DNA from 2 places in the Mycolicibacterium neworleansense genome. Region 1 is predicted to be linked to the other one. Evidence: predicted binding sites of a transcription regulator. Region 1 holds the regulator's gene; the other holds the start of a gene.
The links. Region 1 encodes LexA, which represses DNA repair genes until DNA is damaged. Its sites were predicted from a motif close to CGAACANNTGTTCG; they were not measured.
Positions count from the first base shown of each region.

Region 1 (12,006 bases):
TCTTCCGGAGCCGACGGCATCGTCGGCCTTCGCCCGGACCCTGCGCGCCGTTGTGGACTGGCGTGGCCAGGTCGTCACCATGCTGGACCGCTGTTATCTGACCGAATCCGTTCCCGTGCAGCTGATCTGGGGCGACTCCGACTCGGTGATCCCCGTCAGCCACGCCCGGATGGCACATTCGGCAATGCCCGGTTCCCAATTGGAGATCTTCTCCGGATCCGGGCATTTTCCGTTCCACGACGATCCCGACCGCTTCGTCGAGGTGGTCGAACGCTTCATCGACACCACCGAACCATCGGTCTATGACCAGGATCGGCTCCGCAGCCTGCTGCGCAGCGGACGGACCGAATCGGCGATGAGCGGGCCGTTCGACACCCAGATCGCGGTGCTCGACGCGATGGACGCCGACGAGCGCAGCGCCACCTGATCCTCTGGCCCGCACGGCTGCCCGGGCAGTCCGCCCGAGCGGCCACGGCATGCGACGTAGCATCGGTTTATGGCCATCGACGTCACCGTGTTGCGTGTGTTCACCGACTCCGAGGGCAGGTACGGCAATCCGCTCGGGGTCATCGACAACAGCACCGTCGCCCCCGGCGACCGGCAGCGGATCGCCACCGAATTGGGTTACAGCGAAACCGTATTCATCGATCTGCCGCAGCCCGGCGGTAATTCGGCCAGTGCCCACATCTTCACCCCGGTCGCCGAGTTGCCGTTCGCCGGGCATCCGACCGTCGGCGCGTCGTGGTGGCTGCGCGAAATCGGGTTTCCGGTCCACACCCTGCGGGTGCCTGCGGGCATCCTCCAGGTCGACTATGACGGCGATCGTGCCGTCGTGAATGCCCGCTCGGAGTGGGCGCCGGAGTTCGCCATCTACGACCTGGCCTCGGTCGACGAACTGCTCGCCGCCGACCCCGACGATTTCGACGAGGCCGAGGAGAACTATCTGTGGGCCTGGATCGACAAGGAGAAGGGCACGGTGCGATCCCGGTCGTTCGCACCGCATCTGGGCATCCCCGAGGACGAGGCCACCGGGGCGGCTGCGGTTCGGATGACCGACTATCTCAGCCGGGACCTGACGATCGTCCAGGGAAAGGGATCGGTGATCGAGACCCGCTGGAGTCCTGAGGGCTGGGTTCGCCTGGCCGGCCGCGTCGTCAACGACGGCACTTCCCAGTTGGACTGAGGAGGGACCGGACTACGCCTCGGCGCGGTGGGCCCGCAGCGCCTCGATCTCACGCTCGAAGTCTTCGGCCGAGGAAAACGACCGGTACACCGAGGCGAACCTCAGGTAGGCCACCTCGTCCAGTTCACGCAGGGGACCGAGAATCGCCAGGCCGACCTCGTGGCTGGGGATCTCCGGTGTGCCCAGGCCGCGGACCGCGTCCTCGACCTTCTGCGCCAGCACGTTGAGGGCATCGTCGTCGACCTGACGGCCCTGACAGGACCGGCGCACCCCGCGGATGACCTTCTCGCGACTGAACGGCTCGGTCACCCCGCTGCGCTTCACCACGGCCAGCACGGCCGTCTCAACGGTGGTGAACCGCCGACCGCACTCAGGGCAGGACCGCCGGCGCCGGATGGCCTGACCCTCATCGGTCTCTCGGGAATCGACCACACGCGAATCAGGATGACGGCAGAACGGACAATGCATTACCGCTCCTTCGTCATGCCGTCGGACAACTAGTTCGAGCGCCCTTGAGCGTACCCGCGATGCCCGCGGCAGACTCACCGCCGGGTCCAGTGGGGTGTAGGTGCTCATGCCGACGCCGGCCAGTGTGGCTGACTGCCAGGACGATTCAGCGGACATCGCGCTGCTCAGCCAACCGGCGCGAGCAACGTCTGCCCGGCATCGACTGCCGCGGAATCGAGCTGGTTGAGATCACGGATCTGCTCGACGACCCGCGCCACCGGGGCGTCCGGGGCGACCCGCCGGGCCACCTGCTGCAGCGTCTCCCCTGACTTCACCTGAACCACCGCAAGTTCGGTCGGGCTCGGCGTCTGTGCGTCGGCGCCCAGCACGCCGCCGAACTGGGCAACCAACCCCAGCCACACGGTGATGCCGGCCGCGACCAGCGCCAGCAAGACCGTTGTCAGCGGCGTGATGGGCCGGCTGCGGTGCGATGCCCGCGACATCAGCACGCCGGTTCCGCGGTAGTGGACCGAACCACCGCCGGGCCGGCCGGGCGCGGGCGGCGCGCGGCGGCGAGTTCGGCGTGACGGGGACCCGGACAGCACGGGAACGGCTTTCGGCGGGGATATCGATGATCGCCATCTGACTGCCTTTCGGTGGGACGGATTCGCTCCTGTGTTCGAACATAGTCGCTCAAGTGTTCGATGGATAGAACATGTGATCGAACTGTTGCCAAACGATAGAACAGGGCACCGACAAGTACGGCCGGGCGAAGCCCGCGCGGACCCCGGCCCGGGACCCACAGGGCCTCCACCAGCGGACAAGCCCACGACACGCGTCGAACACATGTTTGATTAATGTTCAAGCAGCGACTACATTCGGCCACATGAGCGACGACCGCAGCAGGGACGGCAGCACCGACAACCCGGCCGGATCGGACGACACGGGCCCACGCCGGGCCGAGGGCGGCCTCACCGACCGGCAACGGACGATTCTGGACGTGATCCGCGCGTCGGTGAACAGTCGCGGTTACCCGCCCAGCATCCGAGAGATCGGCGACGCGGTCGGCTTGACCTCGACTTCGTCGGTCGCCCACCAGTTGCGCACCCTGGAACGCAAGGGCTATCTACGACGCGACCCCAACCGGCCGCGCGCGGTCGACGTGCGGGCCGCCGACGATCCGGCGGCCGCCGCCGTGGTCTCCACCGACGTGGCCGGCTCCGATGCGCTGCCCGAACCGACCTTCGTCCCGGTGCTCGGCCGGATCGCGGCGGGCGGTCCGATCCTGGCCGAGCAGGCCGTCGAGGATGTCTTCCCGCTGCCCCGCGAACTGGTCGGCGAGGGCTCGCTGTTCCTGCTCAAGGTCGTCGGGGACTCGATGGTCGACGCCGCCATCTGCGACGGCGACTGGGTGGTGGTGCGCCAGCAGAGCGTGGCCGACAACGGGGACATCGTGGCAGCCATGATCGACGGCGAGGCCACCGTCAAGACGTTCAAGCGGACGCGCGGTCAGGTCTGGCTCATGCCCCACAATCCGGCGTACGACCCGATCCCCGGTAACGACGCCGCGGTGCTCGGCAAGGTCGTCACCGTGATCCGCAAGATCTGACCGGCCGGGATCGTCCCGGCCGCGGACGGCGGCCGGGACAAGACTTCAGTCCGTTCGGACGAAACCGTTGGTACGAGCGAATTCCTCACTGGCGAACCAGATCTCGGCCACCGCGTCGTCGTACTCACTGCTGTCGGGTGCCCAGTACCGGCCGGACTTCGTGTCTGCCTTGATCGGGTAGCCCTCCGGCGCGCGGTTCGGGTCTTCCAGCGGTAGGTGGATTGCCGTGGCGCTGGGGATCTCCTCGAGTTCGATGGCCGCGTGACGCCCGCTGTGCGTCTCGCTGCTGTACGCCTCGGCCTCGGTGATGACGCGGGTCGGAGCGGTGTCGACATTGTCCTGATCGTTCGGCGCGGCAAAGCCGCCCAGCGCCGCGAAAGCTGACGCCCCGCTCACGCCGCCCGGCGGACTGACGAGCGCCCCGGTGTCGGCCAGGTCCTCATCCGCGAGCTCCGCTTCGATCTCGACATCGGCGTCGTCGCCCTCGGCGACCTCCTCGAAGTCCGCGTCGATGGGGGTGTCGAGGTCCTCGTCGTCGAAGTCCTCGTCATCGAAGTCATCCTCTTCGAAGTCGTCGTCCTCGAAGTCGTCATCGTCTTGATAGCCGTCGTCTTCGTAGCCGTCGAAGCCGCGGTCCGGCGCCGGGCCGGCCAGGCGCGGGGAATCCTCGGGCGGCTCATCGTCCTCACCCGGCGATCGGTACCCGCCGGCCGAACCCTGTGGAGCGGCCCACTGACTGACCGGCATGGCGATGTCGGTGGGACCGTCGTACGGGGACGCCGCAGCCCCGGACTCGTCGGCCGGTCCGGCGAATCGCGCCGTCGTGGCTTCACCGGCACCGTAAGCGCCACCCGGCCGGTAGCCGCCCACCGCCTCGCCGCCGCCCTCATCTTCGAATTCGTCGCGGTCGTACCCGCGCGATTCGTAGCGCGCCTCGTCGTAGCGGCTGTCGTCATAGCGTGAGTCCCCGGGCCCGCCGTCGTCGTAGTCATCGTCGAACGGATCGCGGTCGAAATCGTCATCACCACCGGCCCGGCGGCGGTGCCACAGCGCGGCCCCGACGATCAGACCTGCCAGCAGCAGCACCGGGACCACCGCGATCAGCCACCACCAGCTCCAGTGCCAGGTGAACGGCTTCTTGGTGTCACCGGTCGAGGGTTGCGGACCGCCGGCATGCGGCTGTCCGAGACCCGGAATCTGCAGGCCGCTCAACTCGGAGGCGAGCTTGGAGGGTTCGGTGGTGAACTTGTTGGCCTCGCGATCCCAGGAGATCGCTCCCCCGCTGAACCGCTGACTGATCACCGAACCGTCTTCGGTCTGGTCGGCCATCGGGGCGCCCAGTGCACCCTTGGCCCCGCCCAGCTTGTCCCAGGCCGCCTTCATCGCGCCTCGGACGATCACTGCGCCGTAGTCGGGGGTCCAGAAGATGACGGGTTCGTCGGCCGCGGCGAAGGTGCTGATCCGGCTGTTGGGTCCGAGGCCGCCCTCGGACTCGCTGGCGGTCGGGAAACCCAGATCGCCTTCGGGGCCGCCGACGCTTTCGTACTTCTCCAGCAGTTGACCGGTGACGGCGTTGGCCCCGGTGGCCGGACTGTAGAAGATCTTGCCGCCGGCGTAGTTCTGGCCCAGCCCGTCGTTGCCGATCGGATATTGGTCACCGTCCTTGGCGCCCAGCGGGCCCATCGGCCCGCCCGCCGCGCGGCGAGCCGCGGCGATCGCCGCGGCCGGGTCCGAAGGGACGTCCAGACCGGCGAGCTGATCGGCCAGTTCCGGCGGCACCGTGGTGAACGCCTTGGTCTTGCGGTTCCAGGAAATCTCACCGCCGGTGAACTTCTGGGAAATCACATCGCCGTCGAACGACTCGTCGTCGGCCGGGACGCCCAGCACTCCGGCGGACCCGCCGAGCTTGTCCCACGCGGCGTTGATCGCACCCCGGACCACCCGGGCACCGGTGGCCGGGGTCCAGAAGATGACGGGGTTGTCAGGCGCGCTCAACGTCGAGTTGCGGCTGTCGGCAGCCCGGCCCGCGCCCTCGTCGATGGTGGGGAATCCCAGATCGCCGTCGGCGGCGCCGCCCAACGACTCGTACTTCTCCAGAATCGCGCCCTGCATGAAGTGGGCGCCGGTCGCCGGCGTGAAGAACATCTTGCCGCCGGCGAAGTTCTGCGCGAAGCCCGAACCCACTGCGTACACGCCGCCCTGCCGCGGTCCGAGCGGCCCGCCGTCACCGCCGTTGGCTTCCCAGGCGGCGACGATCGCCGCGTCGGCATCGGACTCCGGGGTGGCCGAAGCCACCGCCGGCACCGTCAAAGCAGCGACCACGAGTGCGAGCAGGCCGACCGCCAACCGCCACACGGCCGCGTTCAGCCTCGCTCCAGGCCTAGTCATGCGCCCTCCCCGCTCGTTCGGCAAAGTTTCCTCAGAAGTGTCCCGCCCCGACAACTTTGCTTCAGCAGGTGACGATAACCAAGGAACGTGGCCGATCATGGCCAAAAAACCCGCAATATCCGGGTGTTCTGACCCAAAATCGGGCTTTCCCGGGTGTTACCCGCGCAATATCGGGGGTGCCTAGACGCCCAGACTGCGTCCGATGATCTCCTTCATGATCTCGGTGGTGCCGCCGTAAATGGTCTGCACCCGAGCATCGAGGTAGGCCCGCGCCACCGGATACTCACGCATGTAGCCGTAGCCGCCGTGCAGCTGTAGGCAGCGGTCGATGAGGTCGACCTGCTTCTCGGTGGAGTACCACTTGGCCATCGCGGCCTGCTCCACGGTGAGCTTCTCGTCGAGGTGCAACCGGATGAACTCGTCGACCATCATGCGCACCACGGTGGCCTCGGTCGCGAGTTCGGCCAGCAGGAACCGGCTGTTCTGGAAGCTGCCGATCGGCTTGCCGAATGCCTTGCGTTCCTTGGTGTACTGCACCGTCTGCTCCAGCACGGCCTCCATCGCCGCGGCAGCCATGATGGCGATCGAGATGCGCTCCTGCGGCAGGTTCTGCATCAGGTAGACGAAACCCTGACCTTCCTCACCGAGCAGGTTCTCGACCGGCACCTTGACGTCGGTGAACGACAACTCGGCGGTGTCCTGGGCCTCCAGGCCGATCTTGTCCAGGTGCCGGCCCCGTTCGAAGCCCTCCATGCCGCGCTCCACCACCAGCAGGGAGAAGCCCAGCGCGCCCTTCTCCGGGTCGGTCTGGGCGACGACGATCACCAGGTCGGAGTGGATGCCGTTGGTGATGAACGTTTTCGATCCGTTGAGCACGTAGTGGTCGCCGTCGCGGACCGCACGGGTCTTGATGCCCTGGAGGTCGCTGCCCGTACCGGGTTCGGTCATTGCGATCGCCGTGATCAATTCACCGGTACAGAACTTGGGCAGCCAGCGCTGCTTCTGCTCCTCGTTGGCCAGGCGCAGCAGATAAGGCGCGACGACGTCGTTGTGCAGGCTGAAGCCGATGCCGCTGTAGCGGCCGGCCACGGTCTCCTCGCAGACGATCGTGTTGTACCGGAAATCGTCGTTGCCGCCGCCGCCGTACTCCTCGGGCACCGCCATGCCGAGAAAGCCCTGCTTACCCGCCTCGAGCCAGACTCCGCGGTCAACGATCTTGTCCTTCTCCCACTGGTCGTGGAAGGGCGCGACATGCTTGTCCAGGAATGCGCGGTAGGACTCGCGGAACAACTCGTGCTCCGGTTCGAACAACGTGCGGTCGTATTTCACAACACTGCCCATGGTGTGACCTCCGGTACTGGTTACGGATTTGGGGCCAACCTATACCAACCGGGTGGTTGGTCAGCTCCGGGGAGGGTGGGTAGCGCCCGTAAACTCTGGTCATGCCCCGGTCCCCCATGAGCCTTGCGCACTGGGGCGCCTTCACCGCGGACGTCGCCGACGGCGACATCGCCGCCGTCACCGCACTCGGCAGTGACACCGACCCCTCACCGTTGCTCGGAAACCTCCCCGGCTCCATCCGGCACCGCTCCCGCGTCGCCGGGCCCGCGGTGCGCCGCGGCTGGCTGCGTGACGGCCCCGGTCCCAGCGCCGAACGCGGCGCCGACGAGTACGTCGCGGTGTCGTGGGACGAGCTCACCGAACTGCTGGCCGACGAGTTGCGGCGCGTCGTCGACAGCTACGGCAACGAGGCGATCTACGGTGGGTCCTACGGCTGGGCCAGCGCCGGACGCTTCCACCACGCCCAGAGTCAGGTCCACCGCTTCCTGAAAATGCTTGGCGGCTACACGTTTTCCCGCCATTCCTACAGCCTGGGCGCGACCGGGGTGATCATGCCGCGGGTGGTCGGGACCCATGACGACCTGTTCAAACGCTCCACCGACTGGGATGTCATCGCCGACCACACCGACCTGCTGGTCTGTTTCGGAGGTGTCGCGCTGAAGAACACCGGCATCAATCACGGTGGCACCACGGCACATCCGGCCCGCGACGCGCTGCGCCGGATGCGGGAGCGCGGCGGACAGGTCGTGTCGTTGAGCCCGCTGCGCGATGACGTCGACGGCGACTGCCGCTGGCTGGCCCCGGTGCCCGGCACCGATGTGGCGGTGATGCTCGCCCTGGCCTATGTCCTGGCCACCGAGGGGCTGGCCGATCTGGATTTCCTGGAGACACATTGCACGGGGTATCCGCGGTTCGAGCGTTACCTGCTGGGTCGCGACGACGGTGTCGCCAAGAGCCCCCGGTGGGCGTCGGCGCTCAGCGGTCTGCCCGCCGGCGAGCTCACCGCCCTGGCCCGGCAGATGGCCGCGTCGCGCACCCTGGTCACTGTCAGCTGGTCCCTGCAGCGGATCCGGCACGGCGAGCAGGCTCCGTGGATGGGCCTGACCCTGGCCGCGATGCTCGGCCAGATCGGTGTTCCGGGAGGTGGTTTCGGGCACGGCTACGGGTCGATGAACGAGCCGGGGCTGCCGCCGCTGCGCTGCGGCCTGCCCGCCCTGCCGCAGGGGCCCAACCCGGTGCAGACGTTCATCCCCGTCGCGGCGGTCGCCGACATGTTGCTGCACCCCGGTCAGCCGTTCGATTACAACGGCATGCAATTGACCTACCCCGACATCAAGTGCGTGTACTGGGCCGGCGGCAATCCGTTCCACCATCACCAGAACATCCCGCGATTGCGCCGGGCCCTGTCGCGGGTGGACACCGTCGTGGTGCACGACCCGTACTGGACGGCGATGGCCAAGCACGCCGACATCGTGGTGCCCTCGACCACCGCCTATGAGCGCGAGGACTATTCGGGATCGCGCAACGACCCGCTGCTGGTGGCCATGCCCGCACTGGCGCGGCCGTATGCCGACTCCCGCGACGACTACACCACGTTCTCGGCACTGGCCGAACGGCTCGGCTTCGGCCCACGGTTCACCGAGGGCCGAACGGCGCGGGAGTGGCTGGTCCACATGTACGAAAAGTGGTCAGCCGGGCTGGATTTCGAGGTTCCTGGGTTCGACGAGTTCTGGGCGGACGGGCAGCTGCGGCTGCCCACCGAACCGGGCCTGACCCTGCTGGCCGATTTCCGGGCCGATCCGGTCGGGCGCCGGCTGGCCACCCCGAGTGGTCGCATCGAGATCTTCTCGCAGGCCATCGACGGGTTCGGCTACGACGACTGCGCCGGCCACCCCCGGTGGTACGAGCCGACGGAGTGGCTGGGCGGCAAGCGTGCGCAGACCTATCCGCTGCACCTGCTGGCCAATCAGCCCGCGACCCGGCTGCACAGCCAGCTCGACGGTGGCGCCACCAGTCAGTCGTCGAAAGTCCAAGGGCGTGAACCGATCCGGATCCACCCGGATGACGCGGCCGCGCGGGGTCTGGCCGAGGGCGACGTGGTGCGGGTGTTCAACGATCGCGGGGCCTGCCTGGCCGGGGTGGTCATCGACGACCAGTTGCGCCCGGCGGTGGTGCAATTGTCGACCGGGGCCTGGTTCGACCCGGCAGATCCGGCCGACCCGGATTCGATGTGCGTACACGGCAACCCCAACGTGCTCACCGACGATGTCGGCACCTCCGCGCTGGCGCACGGTTGCACGGGGGCGCATGTGCTGGTGCAGGTCGAGAAGTTCGATGGAACGCCGCCCCCGGTGCGGGCGCACGAACCCCCGGTGATCCGGAACCGCTGAAGCCGTTGGGCGGCAACCACTTCGGCCGTTTGCCCGGTAGCGGTTCCGTGACGGTGCAAAGATCCCCTCAGCGCTGACGGCGGCGTCAGCAGAAGGAGATCCGGGCCGATGCGATTCTCACCCCGTTCTGCTGCCAGGTCACTGCTGGTCGGCGCCGTGGCCATATCCGGTTCGGTGGCCATCGGCCTGACACCTGTCGGCACCGCGGCGCTCGGCCTGGTGGTGGCGGCCACCCCGCTGATCGTGCCCGGCACGGGGACCCCGGATCCGCAGAACTCGAACAACTACATGAGCAACGCCGTCGCCTATTACGTACAACCCACCGGTAGTTGTGGTGCCGCCGACTGTGCCGAACCGGTGCCGGTCCCCTATATCGCCCAGTTCTGGCCGTTTCCGTTCGCCGGGTGGGGCGGCCTGGAAGGCGCCAAATGGAACGTCTCGGTCGCCAGCGGGGTCACCCGGCTGACCAGCGAACTCGTCGGGGACAACAATCCCAGTGCCGCGCACCCCGTGGTCGTCTTCGGGTATTCGCAGGGCGCCACCGTGGCCAGCATCGTCAAGGGCAATCTGGCCGATCTGACCGACGAGCAGAAACAGAATCTGAGCTTCGTCCTGATCGGCAATCCGAACCGCCCGGACGGCGGGCTGTTCGAACGGCTGGCGATCCTGGGAACCGTGCCGATCCTCGACGCGACGTTCGGCCAGCCCACTCCGACCGACACGGGCATCCAGACCTACGACATCGCGCTGCAGTACGACGGCGTCGCCGACGCTCCGTCATGGGTGCTCAATCCGCTCGCCCTGGCCAACGCACTGGCCGGCTTCCAATACGTGCACGGCACCTACCTGGACCCCAGGGGCGACGATCCGGCCACCGCCACTCCCTACGGCTACACCCCCGAGCAGGTGCAGGCCGCCATCGAGAACGCCAAGGCGAACTGCAGTGCCGAAACGCACTGCCAGAAAGTAGACGGCAGCGACACCTACTACATCACGCTACCGGCGAAGACGCTGCCCATCATGCAGCCGTTCCTGGATCTGGGTGAGGCCACCGGCACTTCGGCCCTGGTGATCCCGCTCGTCGACCTGGCCTCGCCGATGGCGCAGACTCTGATCGAAACCGGTTACACCCGAACCGATTACAGCCAGCCCACACCCTTCCAGGTGCTGCCGCGGTTCAATCCGGTCAAGTTGGCAGGCGATCTCGTCAACGACATCCCCGAGGGCATCCAGGCAGCACTCAACCCCGGCCTCGATCCGCTGCCCGGGTGGACCGACCCGACCGAATCGGCCGACACCGCGACAGTTCAAGACAGCGACGATGTTTCGATCACCGCCGCGAGCCCGGCAACGGATATCCCGACGAAGGTGGCAGCCAAGGCACATCCCAAACCGCTGCTGCGGCTCAGCGCCGTCGCCAAACCGAAGGAGGGGCTGTCCACCCCGGCCGGCACCATCTCCCCCCAACGTCCGTCTTTGCCGAAGGCGGAGGGCATCAAGGGACATCCGGTGCGCGACTTCACCAAGTCACTCGGTAAGACCGTGCGCAAGGCACTCGGTCAGGAGGATGACGCCAAGAAGTCCGAGCCCGCCGCCTGACGTCCGGGCCGAGAAGCGCTCAGAAGGTGGCGAACTCGTTCAGGCTGGCCGCCAGCGCCATCGGCACCCGTGCCTTGATCCGGGTTCCGTCGGCGGTGTGCTCGGTGGCGTCCACCCGCCCTTCGGCGTGCACGCGCGCCACCAGTTCTCCACGGTCGTAGGGAATCGTCACGTCCACCGTCGCGTCGGTGGGCGGGATCATCTCCGCCATCCGGGACCTCAACCGGTCCAGCCCGTCACCGGTGCGCGCCGAGACGAACACCGCGTCGGGCAGGGCGCGCCGCAGCGCGGCCAGCCCGAGATCCGTGGCTGCGTCGATCTTGTTGACCACCAACAGTTCCGGCGGCTGGGCGATGTCGTATTCGGCGACCACGTCGTTGACCACCTGGCGGACCGCGTTGATCTGCGCCAGCGGATGCTCGTCAGAGCCGTCCACCACATGCACGAGCAGGTCGGCGTCGACCACCTCTTCGAGGGTGGACCGGAACGCCTCGACCAACTGGGTGGGCAGGTGCCGGACGAAGCCGACGGTATCGGTCAGCACGAACGGCCGTCCGTCGTCGAATTCGCCACGGCGGGTGGTGGGTTCGAGCGTCGCAAACAGGGCGTTCTCCACCAGTACACCGGCCCCGGTCAGTGCGTTGAGCAGGCTGGACTTGCCGGCGTTGGTATAGCCGACGATCGCCACCGAGGCGGCGTCGGAGGACAGTCGCCGGCTGCGCTGGGTGTCGCGGATCTTCTTCATGTCGCGAATCTCACGGCGCAGCTTGGCCATGCGCTCACGGATACGGCGGCGGTCGGTTTCGATCTTGGTCTCGCCGGGGCCGCGGGTTCCCACGCCCCCACCGGCCCCGCCGGCACGACCACCAGCCTGACGCGACATCGACTCACCCCAGCCGCGCAGCCGGGGCAGCATGTACTCCATCTGGGCCAGCGACACCTGTGCCTTGCCCTCCCGGCTCGTGGCGTGCTGGGCGAAGATGTCCAGGATCAGCGCAGTGCGGTCGATGACCTTGACCTTGACCACCTTCTCCAGCGAGTTGAGCTGC
Region 1 is NZ_CWKH01000001.1:1,862,019-1,874,024, forward strand. It holds gene BN2156_RS08710 (alpha/beta fold hydrolase) at 1-427, shown strand, start outside; gene BN2156_RS08715 (PhzF family protein) at 497-1,183, shown strand; gene nrdR (transcriptional regulator NrdR) at 1,196-1,651, opposite strand; gene BN2156_RS08725 (LysM peptidoglycan-binding domain-containing protein) at 1,816-2,235, opposite strand; gene lexA (transcriptional repressor LexA) at 2,517-3,239, shown strand; gene BN2156_RS08735 (LGFP repeat-containing protein) at 3,285-5,627, opposite strand; gene BN2156_RS08740 (acyl-CoA dehydrogenase family protein) at 5,808-6,968, opposite strand; gene BN2156_RS08745 (molybdopterin-dependent oxidoreductase) at 7,070-9,358, shown strand; gene BN2156_RS08750 (PE-PPE domain-containing protein) at 9,467-10,957, shown strand; gene hflX (GTPase HflX) at 10,977-12,006, opposite strand, start outside.

Region 2 (12,006 bases), 1.0 Mb from region 1:
AGGCCAAGGGCACCACCCTGATCCACCGCCGAGATCTCCCGCCGTTGGCCAACCTCGAATTGCTCAGTGTCGCACCGCTGATCACCCCGGGGATGTACCGGCTGATCGGCATCAACGCCGGCAGGCACGCCAAGGGCGCGACACCGGCTCCGATGCGCAACGCATACACCGACGAGGCGATCACCGCCCGGTACCACACCAGGGTGGTGTCGATGGTGGCGATCGAGCGGTCCGAATGCGATCGCGAAGACAGCGTGAACATGGAATTGGAGCTCAAGCGATGACGACCACCGCGCACTCGGGCCGCAGCCTCGCCGAGGTGACGGTCGAGGCTGCCCGCAGCGGCGACCTGATTCTCGATGACATCCGGATAAGCCGGGAAACCCTTCTGTCCCAGGCGGATATCGCGGAGCGCTCCGGCTCCGTGCAATTGGCGATGAACCTGCGGCGGGCGGCTGAGATGACCGCACTCAGCTCTGAGGAGATGCTGGCCGCCTATGAGGCGCTGAGGCCGCACCGGTCGAGCTTCGCTGAGTTGGAGGACCTGGCACAGCGGCTCGCAGACCGGGATGCACCCGCCTGTGCGGCGCTCGTCCGGGAGGCGGCGACGGCCTACCAGCGGCGCGGCCTGCTGCGGTGACCGTCTGGGCCGGTGTCGACATCGGCAATTCCACCACCGAGGTGGTGCTCTGCCGGATGGACGGCGAACTCACGGTGCTGGCCAGCGCCCGCACCCCGACCCGTGGTGGCAAGGGATCGCCCCGCGCGGTGCAGGGTGCCGCGCAGTTGGTGCGGCGCCTGGCCGAGGCGCATGGGCTGGTGGTCGACCGGGCAGCGTTCGCCCCGACCCCGCCCGTCCAGTCGACCGTCGAACAGGTCCGACTGGAGACCAGGCGGACGGGAAGGCTGACGATTGTCACCCGGTCGGCGGCCACCACCGCGGGCGATGCGGTCGGGGTGGGGCAGCCGGTTCCGGTCGAGTGCCTCGGTGACGTCGAGCCCGGCCGTCCGGTCATCGCCTGCGCGACGGCGCAGTGGGATTACCGTGAGGTAGCGCTGCGAGTGAATGCCGCTGTAGCCCAAGGCTGCAACGTCACCGCGGTACTGACGGCCAACGATGAGGCGGTGCTGGTGTCGAACCGGCTGAGCACCGCTCTGCCGGTCGTCGACGACGTCGACGTGATGGCGCTACTGCCGGCGTCCCGCGTCGCAGCCGAAGTGCGCCAGGGCATCGCGCCCCTGCAAAGCCTCACCGATCCCTTCTGGCTCGCCGATGTGTTCGGCCTGAGCGAGGCCGAACGCGCGGATGCGCGCGTGATCGCCGATCAGCTCTTCGACAGTGCCTGCGCGGTGGTCAGCCTCGGCGATTCCGAGCCGGCGGTTTCCCCGCCCGTCGTGCGGCCCGAGCGAGGCGGTGCCCATGTGGTTCATCTCGCCGATATCGCGGCGCGGGCCAATTCGCGTCGCGGATCGGTCGCTGTGGACAGTCTGGTGATGGCGAGCATGGGCGGCGAGCAGAGACCGCCGGCCGGGGCCGACGAGTTGGCCGGCGCGCTGGGCGTGCCGGTGACGCCCGTCGACTCGGAGGCCGCAGCGGCCCGCGTCGGCGCTCTCACCACTCCCGGGGTCACCCCCGGGGTTGTGGTCGTGGATGTCGGCGGCGGCACCGTCGACGTCGTGTCCGACGGATCCCGCGTCGTGTTGCCGGGTGCGGGACAGCTGCTGACCGCGGCGACGGCCTCCGCCCTGGACATCTCCCGAAGCGCGGCCGAATACGCCAAACGGGCGGAGGCGGTCACGGCCGTCACCGTCCAGCTGATCGAGGACGAACACGGCCGGCGGCAGTTCCTGGACACGCCGCTCAGCGGCCGGTGCAGCGGATGGCTGCTGACGGCGGCCCCCACTGGTTGGCTGCCCTTCACGGCGCGGCTGTCGGGCGCCGAGTGGCGCAGTTGGCGCCTGGCCGCCAAACGCCAGGTGATCGGCGGCAACGTGATGCGGGGTATCGAGCAGGTGGCCCCCGGAGTGGCCGGAGTGCTGCTCGTCGGAGGCGGCGCCAGCGACGACGAACTGGTCCGAGCGGTCAGCGAGCAGCTCGGCCACGACGTGAGTGTGGGCCGGGGAAACGTGGCCGGTCAGCTGGGCCATCGGTTCGCGGTGGCCTACGGACTGGTGGCCATGGCCACGCGGATACCGGGCGGTCAGCCGCGGGATGAAGAGCTGGACCGGGTCGACCGGTCAGGCGGCAGCGTGAATGCGCACGACGTGGATGTCGCTGGTGAACACCCGCGCGCCGGTAGGTAGCGGCGGGGCGGTACTTCGATAGGTCCGGCCGGTCGGCGTGGTGAGTTCTGTGGTGTGCCGGCCGTAACCGTCGTAGGTGGTCGCGGTCTGCCACCCGGGGCTTTCCTTTGCGTAATTGCAGCGTTCGCAAAGCCCTTGCCCGTTGACGGAGGTGGTCGCGCCACCGTCGGCGTGCCGGGTGATGTGGTCGATGTGCCGGATGGGGGCGTCGCAATACGGCGTGCGGCACTTTTGGTCACGCATGGCGATCAGCCAGCGCAGCCCCTTGGGGAACGCCCGGGCGGTGGACTCCATGGCGACCAGGTTGCCGGTGGCCGGATCGGCGTAGAGCTTGCGCACCGCGGCCTCGGCCTGGGGGTCCAGCAGCGCCGCCAAGGCCATCTGTCGGGCCACCGCTGCCGGGATGGGGCCGTATCCCTGCAGCACCGCCGGTTCGGAACCCTGGGCCAACAAGCTCTCGTCGGAGACCACCAGGTTGAGCGCGACCGGGACCGCGGCTTCGACCTCACGCCCGGTGACCCGTCGGTAGAAGGCATCGGCCATCAACGGGCCTCGCCCCTGGCATCCACCTCCGGCGGCGATCGAGGCGGCCCCGGCGGCGGCGGCCTCCGCCTGCAGCGCTTGATAGGCCGTAACGCCTTCTGCGGAGGTCAGCAGCGCAGTCACGTACGCCATGCCGTGCGGGGCCGGACGCAGCGTGACAGTGCGATCGCACTGATGGCGGCTGATGCGCGCCATCACCGCGTCGTGGTCGAGCCGAAAAGCCACCCGCCCGGCCTCAGCCTCAACCTTTTTGTCCCCCAGGTCATCCAGCACGGCAGGATCCGCGCACAGTTCGGCGTCCATCGCGTGTCGATCTGCCGGTGACAGGCAGGCGGCCTGGTCCGCGATGATCATTGCCCGGTATTCGGTAAGCACGCCGGACTGCAGAGCCGCGAGCGTGTAAGGCATGTCGTCGACCAGGATCCTGGACATCTTCAGATACTTGGCCCCGTGCCAAGGGGAGGACTTGCGGGCCAGCCCCACCTCGGATGCCAGCCCTTGAGCGCGTCTGGCGGCAGGCACACCCTCAGCGGCCTTACGGGCGAGGCGCTTGGCTTCCAGCATCGCCGTCACTCTGGCCTGTGCCGCGGCAATGCCGGCGGTCGCGCGGGTCATCGCAGCTAGCTGGTCGACCAACGCCGCTTCCGTGGCGTCAAGGTCGATGTTCCAACTAACTTCGAACATGTGTTCGAGTATAGCACCGTCCACTGACTCATACTTTTTGGCAGGCTTTCAGCTCATAGAAGAGTTCGCGGGCGGCGCACAACCCACCCTTGAGTGCTAGCACTCGCATGTATAGAGTGCTAGGTGGCACGCGGCCTACCCCAGCGCCGGCACCCGCGACGACGGAGCGAGGGCTCGGACGCATGCCGAACACCTGGTTAACCCGAGGGCCCCGGAGAACACCGGGACTCGATACCCAAACAAGTGGAGGGCTTCCATCGTGGCAGTCAACATCAAGCCACTCGAGGACAAGATCCTCGTTCAGGCCAACGCGGCCGAGACCACGACCGCTTCCGGTCTGGTCATCCCCGACACCGCCAAGGAAAAGCCGCAGGAAGGCACCGTCGTCGCAGTTGGCCCCGGCCGCTGGGATGAGGACGGCGAGAAGCGGATCCCCCTGGACGTTGCCGAGGGCGACACCGTCATCTACAGCAAGTACGGCGGCACCGAGATCAAGTACAACGGCGAGGAGTACCTGATCCTGTCGGCCCGCGACGTGCTGGCTGTCGTTTCCAAGTAACACACTCGTGCGTCCGCCCCGGAGATCCCCGTGTTCAACGCGGGTGATGTCCGGGGCGGCATGCGTTCTCAAGCAGAAAGACATCTATGAGCAAGCAGATTGAGTTCAACGAGACTGCGCGCCGGGCCATGGAGGCCGGCGTCGACAAGCTCGCCGACGCGGTCAAGGTGACTCTGGGTCCGCGCGGTCGGAACGTGGTGCTGGCCAAGGCTTTCGGTGGACCGCAGGTCACCAATGACGGTGTGACCATCGCGCGCGAGATCGACCTGGAAGACCCGTTCGAGAACCTCGGCGCCCAGCTGGTGAAGTCGGTGGCCACCAAGACCAACGACGTCGCAGGCGACGGCACCACCACCGCCACCGTGTTGGCACAGGCCCTGGTCAAGGCCGGCCTGCGCAACGTGGCCGCCGGTGCCAACCCGATCGCGCTGGGCCTGGGTATCGGCAAGGCCGCCGACGCGGTGTCCGAGGCCCTGCTGGCCGCCGCCACCCCGGTGTCGGACAAGACCGCCATCGCCCAGGTCGCCACGGTCTCCTCGCGCGACGAGCAGATCGGTGAGCTGGTCGGCGAGGCCATGACCAAGGTCGGTCACGACGGTGTGGTCACCATCGAGGAATCCTCGACGCTCAACACCGAGCTCGAGGTCACCGAGGGCGTCGGCTTCGACAAGGGCTTCATCTCGGCCTACTTCGTCAACGACTTCGACACCCAGGAAGCGGTGCTCGAGGATGCCGTGGTGCTGCTGCACCGCGACAAGATCAGCTCGCTGCCCGACCTGCTGCCGCTGCTGGAGAAGGTCGCCGAGAGCGGCAAGCCGCTGCTGATCATCGCCGAGGACGTCGAGGGCGAGGCCCTGTCCACGCTGGTCGTCAACGCCATCCGCAAGACGCTCAAGGCCGTCGCCGTCAAGGCGCCGTTCTTCGGCGATCGTCGCAAGGCGTTCCTGGACGATCTCGCCATCGTCACCGGCGGCCAGGTCGTCAACCCCGACGTGGGCCTGGTCCTGCGCGAGGCCGGCCTGGACGTGCTGGGCTCGGCCCGTCGCATCGTGGTCAACAAGGACAGCACTGTGATCGTCGACGGTGGTGGCTCCAAGGACGCGGTCGCCGACCGGGTCAAGCAACTCAAGGCCGAGATCGAGACCACCGACTCCGACTGGGATCGCGAGAAGCTGCAGGAGCGGCTGGCCAAGCTGTCCGGCGGCGTCGCGGTTATCAAGGTCGGCGCGGCCACCGAGACCGACCTGAAGAAGCGCAAGGAAGCGGTTGAGGACGCCGTCGCGGCGGCCAAGGCTGCCGTCGAGGAGGGCATCGTCACCGGTGGTGGCGCCGCACTCGTGCAGGCCGGCTCGGCCCTGGACAAGCTGCGCGGTGAGGTCAAGGGCGATGAGGCCCTCGGTGTCGAGGTGTTCGCCTCCGCACTGTCGGCCCCGCTGTACTGGATCGCCACCAACGCCGGCCTGGACGGCTCGGTCGTGGTGAACAAGGTCAGCGAGCAGGGCAACGGCCAGGGCTTCAACGCCGCCACCCTGTCCTACGGTGACCTGGTCGCCGAGGGCATCGTGGACCCGGCCAAGGTGACCCGCTCTGCGGTGCTCAACGCCGCATCCGTGGCGCGCATGATCCTGACGACCGAGACGGCCGTCGTGGACAAGCCCGCCGAGGAAGATGAGCACGCCGGTCACCACCACGGCCACGCTCACTAGGTAGTTCCGTAGAACACCCCCGGTCCTCTTGGGCCGGGGGTGTTTTCGTCTGAGTTGGCGCACCGACGAAATGACGATCTACGCGCAGCCTCGATGAGTTTCTGAGCCATGCTCGGTCGGTACGGCTATGACTGACGAAACCATGAGCGCCACGTGCGCCGTCAACGCGCCGGCCGAAACCGTGTTCGCGGTGCTGGCCGACCCGAGGACCCATCAGGCAATCGACGGCACCGGCTGGGTGCGGGAGTCGCTCGACGGCAAGCAGCTGACCGCGGCCGGCCAGGTCTTCCGGATGGCGATGTACCACGACAACTACGGCGGCATGCACTACGAGATGGCCAACCGGGTGGAGGTCTTCGAGCCTCCTCGCGCGATCGCGTGGTTGCCGGGCCAGGGCGATGACGACGCCGATCTCGACTTCGGCGGCTGGGTCTGGCGCTACGACCTGGAGCCGCTGGAGGACGACCGGACGAACGTCACCCTGACGTATGACTGGTCGGCGGTGCCGCAGGCGATCCGCGACAACATCGCGTTCCCGCCGTTCGACCGGCAGCATCTGGACAACTCGCTCAAGTACCTGGCCGGGCTGGCCCAGGAGCGGACGTAGCCGACGGTTGAATCGACACCAGCCGGAACGTGTCCGGCCGCGCGTCGTCGAACACGAACCGGACGACGAGGACCTCAGGCGGAAACTTGGTGGCCAGGTCATTGAGGGTCCTGGGGAGGAACACTCTGGCCTTGGCGTTGCCGTACCAATTGGGGTTGGCCGGCGAGGTGTCGAGGTTGCCGACCTGATCGATCTCGTTGTCCCACTGCCGGACCGGGTCCGGTGATGAGTTTCCGAACCCCGTCGATTTCAGGTACGCGTCTTGCGGCCCCGACAGCGTGAGCGGGTCCGTGCCACCAACCGGTGTCCCGGTGATCGTCCCGTCGACAGCATCAGCCGTGACCGACGTCAGTCGCGCAGTACAGACCTCATCGACGACGTTGGGCGGCACGCAGAACCCGGGCAGCGGGCTCGCGTGGGCCGTGGCCACGTTCAGCGCGGCCGATACGACGAGCCCGGCCATGGCGGCACCGATACCGGATATCGTGCCGCGGCAATTGTTCGGCATCGGCGCAGCCCTCCTTCAGACGTGACGGCCCACTGAACTGTGTTTCGGTCTGCTCGCCGCCGGGGTTACAGGCCGTCAGCTCTCGATCGGCGAGTACCAGTCGGCGTTGGTCAGCAGCACCCGCGTTCCCAGGTCGCGGTTCCACTCCGGCTCGATGCCGTGGCGTCGCACGACGGGGAAGACGACGTCGTCGAGCATCCGCGCCACGTCGCGAAAGTACAGGTCCTCCTTCGCCTCATCGCTGAGCCGGTTGTACGCGTCCTCGTCGAAGTTCTCGGGCTCGAACGCTCCATAACCGATGTACGTGCTGCCGTCCTCGACCAGACGATCGGTGTCCTGGCTGTGGAAGTAGACGAAGCCACTCCAGTGGCGGCTGTCGTCGCGTTCATCGCCGATCTCGGCTGAGGCACAGGTTCCGCAGCAGGAGAAGTCGGCGCGGGCGATCACGCCGTTGGCATTGAGTTCGTCGAATGCCGCCAGCGTCCGCGACCGGTAATCACCGATTTCGGCCTGCTGGCGCAGCCTGGCTTCACGCAGGGCGGTGAAGGCAGCCGTGAGCTGGTCTTCGGTGAGCTCGTAGTCCTCGGCGTAGATCTCGAGGAACTCTTCGGCGTCGTCGTTGCCGGTGACCAGCATGCCCCAGATCTCGGATGTGAGGGTGGCGCGGTCCTCGTCGTCCAACGGGAGGTCTGGGAGTGTGGCGTAGGTGGGGATCGCGTTCGGGTTCGACGGTGCGCTCACGGCGCTGGCCTCCAGGTGTGCTGTCGTTACCGGGCGATCACCCGGCGGTGGCGATCGTAGCCACCGGCGGTGACGATCTCATCGGTTGCCGGACTGCCGGCGCGACACGCCCTGCTACGTGCCGGTTTTTGATCCCAGGTGGCTGACAATGCGGACATGACGGAACCGCGGGAGTCGCCGCGCGGGGTCTCGCGTCAGACGTTCCTGCGGGGCGCCGTCGGGGCGTTGGCCGCCGGAGCGGTATTCGGATCGACCCGGGCGAGTGCGGATCCCAGGGCCTCGTCGGGCTGGGGCGATCTCGCCGCCGCCATCAAGGGCCAGGTGATCCTGCCGGACAGCGGTGGGCAATTCGCCTCGGCCAAAGCGGTTTTCAACACCAACTTCAACGGTCTTGCGCCGGCGGCGGTCGTCACCCCGAGTTCGGCGGTGGACGTGCAGCGGGCGATGGCCTTCGCTGCTGCCCACAACCTCAAGGTGGCGCCCCGCGGCGGTGGGCATTCCTACGTGGGCGCGTCGACCGCGAACGGCACGATGGTCCTGGACCTGCGGCAGCTGCCGGGCGACATCAACTACGACGCCGCCACCGGGCAGGTCACCGTCACCCCGGCGACCGGTCTGTTTGCGATCCACCAGGTTCTGGCCGGAGCCGGCCGCGGCATCCCGACTGGAACCTGCCCGACGGTCGGGGCGGCCGGACATGCCCTGGGCGGCGGGTTGGGTGCCCAATCGCGGCATGCTGGTCTGATGAGCGATCAGTTGGTGTCGGCGACGGTGGTGCTGCCGGGCGGCGGGGCGGTCACCGCGTCGGCCAACGAAAATCCAGATCTGTTCTGGGCGTTGCGCGGTGGCGGCGGTGGCAACTTCGGGGTGACGACCGCGCTGACCTTCGCGACCTTCCCCACCAGCGACGTGGACGCTGTGAACGTTCATTTCCCGCTGCAGTCTTTCGCCCAGGTTCTCCTCGGCTGGCAGAACTGGTTGCGCACTGCCGACCGCAGCAGCTGGGCACTGGCCGACACTGTCACCGACCCGGGCGGCGGTGCGCACTGTCGCATCCTGGCCACCTGTCCGGCCGGCTCCGGTGATGCTGTGGCGGCTGCCGTGTCCAAAGCGGTAGGGCTGCAACCGATGGGAGTGGAAAACCAGACGTTCAACTACTTGGACCTGGTGAAGTACCTGGCCGTGAACAACCTCAATCCGTCGCCGCTCGGCTATGTCGGTGGTTCCGATGTGTTCCAGTCGATCACTCCGGCTGCCGCCCAGGGGATCGCCGCCGCGTTCAACGCATTTCCTGCTGGGGCCGGTCGGCCGTTGGTGATCATGCATGCCCTCGACGGCGCGCTCGCCACCGTGGGACCAGGGGATTCCGCGTTCCCATGGCGGCGGCAGTCGGCGTTGGTGCAGTGGTATGTGGAGACCGCCGGTTCGCCGGCGGCAGCGGCCAACTGGCTCAACACCGCTCACCGAGCTGTGGCACCGTATTCGGTAGGCGGCTACGTGAACTATCTCGAGGCGAACCAGCCTGCCTCGCGGTACTTCGGTGCCAACATCTCTCGGCTGGCCGCCACTCGGCAGAAATATGACCCGGCCCGGATCATGTTCTCGGGCTTGAACTTTTGATGGAGGCGTGATGGACGAGGCCGGTCCGCAGACTCCGGCGGCCGTGGCGGCACTGGCAGTGGCAACGCGCTTCTATTCGCCGGCACTGCTCAATCACTGCATCCGCTCATATCTGTGGGGCGCAACGTACGCAGCCGCGCACGGCATCGCCTTCGACGACGAGCTGTACTACGTCTCGGCGCTGCTGCACGACATCGGACTGACCGATTCGTTCGACAGTCACCGGGTGTCGTTCGAGGCGGCGGGTGGGGATCTGGCCTGGGTGTTCGGGATGGCGGCCGGTTGGCCTGCGACCCGGTGCGCCAGGGCGACGGAGATCATCGTGCTGCACATGCGCGACGACGTTTCGGCGACTGCCGATCCCGAATCTCACCTCTTGCAGGTGGCCACCGGCTGGGATGTCGTCGGACGCCGGCCGGAGGAGTTCCCCGATCAGACGAGGACCGACATCCTGACGCGTTATCCCCGGCAAGGTTTCGGCAGCGAATTCATCGCGTGCTTCGAGGACCAGGCGAGGCGCAAACCGGATGGTGCCGCTGCCGCTTCGGTGGCCAACCACGGTGCCGAGCGCATCAGGGCCAATCCGCTGGATGCGTGACCGATTGTCAATGCTGCGATCCGCGGCCAGACAACCGTCACCGGCCTAGCCTCGAGGCGATGGGTCTCACCCGACAGCTGAACGAGTGAAGGAACCGAGCATGCGAGCAACCGTGATGTATGGGGCCGGCGACGTGCGCGTCGAGAACGTGCCCGACCCGATCGTGAAGGAACCGACCGACGCCGTCGTGCGGGTCACCCGTGCCTGCATCTGCGGTAGTGATCTCTGGCCGTACCAGTCCATGCCGCACAAGGACGGCGGCCGGCGGATGGGCCACGAGTTCATCGGGGTGGTCGAGGATGTCGGCACCGACGTATCCGGACTCGGGCGCGGTGATCTGGTGGTGGCCCCGTTCGTCTGGGCGGACAACACGTGCGACTTCTGCCAGGAAGGCCTGCAGACGTCATGTCGGCACGGCGGGGGCTGGGGTGCGCCCGGCGTCGATGCGGGGCAGGGTGAAGCCGTGCGCGTTCCGCAGGCGCAGGGCACGCTGGTGAAACTCCCGGTGGCCGAGGATTCGGCGCTCATGCCCTCGCTGCTCACCTTGTCCGACGTCTTCTGCACCGGTCACCACGGTGTGGTGACCGCCGGCGTCGGGCCGGGTTCCACGGTGACCGTCATCGGTGACGGCGCGGTGGGCTTGTGCGCGGTGCTGGCCGCCAAACGGCTGGGTGCCGAGCAGATTATCCTCAACGGCCGCCACACCGTCCGGACAGATCTGGGTCGCGAGTTCGGCGCCACCGACGTCGTCGCCGAACGCGGCGACGAAGCCGTCGAGAAGATCCGCGAACTGACCGGCGGCGACGGCACCCACGCGGTGATCGAATGCGTCGGGACCGAGCCGTCGCTGGCCACCGCCCTCGACGCGGTCCGCGCCGGCGGCCGCGTCAGCCGGCTCGGGGTATCTCAATACACCGAGGTGCCAATGGGTTTCGGCACCTTCTTCCGCAATATCACCCTGACCGGCGGTGTCGCGCCCGCCCGTGCCTACATCGAGGAACTCATGCCCGACGTCCTGGACGGCACCGTCGAACCCGGGCGGGTCTTCGACCGCACCATCGGTCTCGACGAAACGCCCGACGGTTACCGCGCCATGGCCGACCGCGAGGCTCTCAAGGTGTTGATCGAACCATGACGCTGCTGCTTCACGAACGTGACGACCGCGGTGTCGTCACCCTCACGCTGAACCGCCCCGAGGCATTCAACGCCTTGTCCGAGGCAATGCTGACAGCGCTCGGTGACGCCCTCGGTGCGCTGGCCGAAGACGAAACCGTGCGCGCCGTGGTGCTCGGGGCCACCGGCAAGGCGTTCTGCGCCGGGCATGACCTCAAGGAGATGCGGGCCGAGCCGTCGTTGGAGTACTACGAGCGGTTGTTCGCCCGATGCACCGCGATGATGCTGTCGATCCAGCGGCTGCCAGTGCCGGTGATCGCCCGGGTTCAAGGGCTCGCGACCGCAGCCGGTTGCCAGCTCGTCGCGATGTGCGATCTGGCGGTGGCGAGCGAGGACGCGCGCTTCGCGGTCAGCGGTGTCAACGTCGGTCTGTTCTGTGCGACGCCAGGAGTGGCGCTCTCGCGCAACGTGCCACGCAAGGCCGCGTTCGAGATGCTCGTGACCGGCGATTTCGTCTCGGCCGAACAGGCCTGGGAGCTGGGGCTGGTGAACCGGGTGGTTCCGGCCGACGCCCTGGACGACGAGGTCGAGACGGTGATCGCGCGCATCGTGGCGAAGCCCCGCGTGGCGATCGCCATGGGAAAGGCCTTGTTCTACCGGCAGATTGACGTCGACATCGAGTCGGCCTACGCCGACGCGGGCGCGACGATGGCCTGCAACATGATGGACCCGAGCGCTCTGGAGGGTGTCCAGGCGTTCATCGACAAACGCCCGCCTGTCTGGCCCGGCGTCAGCGGCGCTGCAGTTCGATCACCGGGATGACGCGGTCGGTCTTGGTCTGGTACTCGCCGAATCCCGGTGCCCTCTCGACAATGCGCGGATAGGCGGCATTCCGCTCGTCCCGCGGCATCTCCCGCGCGTGCACGTCGTACGCGTCGGTGCCGATCTCGATGTGCGCATCGGGGTGCGCGCGCAGATTGTGCAGCCAGGCCGGGTCGACGTCGGCGCCCGCGTAGGACCCGA
Region 2 is NZ_CWKH01000001.1:2,903,865-2,915,870, reverse strand. It holds gene BN2156_RS13950 (propanediol/glycerol family dehydratase large subunit) at 1-284, shown strand, start outside; gene BN2156_RS13945 (diol dehydratase small subunit) at 281-640, shown strand; gene BN2156_RS13940 (diol dehydratase reactivase ATPase-like domain-containing protein) at 637-2,304, shown strand; gene BN2156_RS13935 (HNH endonuclease signature motif containing protein) at 2,239-3,531, opposite strand; gene groES (co-chaperone GroES) at 3,788-4,090, shown strand; gene groL (chaperonin GroEL) at 4,177-5,796, shown strand; gene BN2156_RS13920 (SRPBCC family protein) at 5,924-6,403, shown strand; gene BN2156_RS13915 (hypothetical protein) at 6,366-6,911, opposite strand; gene BN2156_RS13910 (DUF6891 domain-containing protein) at 6,987-7,652, opposite strand; gene BN2156_RS13905 (FAD-dependent oxidoreductase) at 7,809-9,272, shown strand; gene BN2156_RS13900 (HD domain-containing protein) at 9,283-9,870, shown strand; gene BN2156_RS13895 (zinc-dependent alcohol dehydrogenase family protein) at 9,971-11,005, shown strand; gene BN2156_RS13890 (enoyl-CoA hydratase) at 11,002-11,805, shown strand; gene BN2156_RS13885 (nitroreductase family deazaflavin-dependent oxidoreductase) at 11,774-12,006, opposite strand, start outside.
Region 2: the regulator LexA is predicted to act here: its motif matches at 3,718-3,731, upstream of BN2156_RS13935 (HNH endonuclease signature motif containing protein).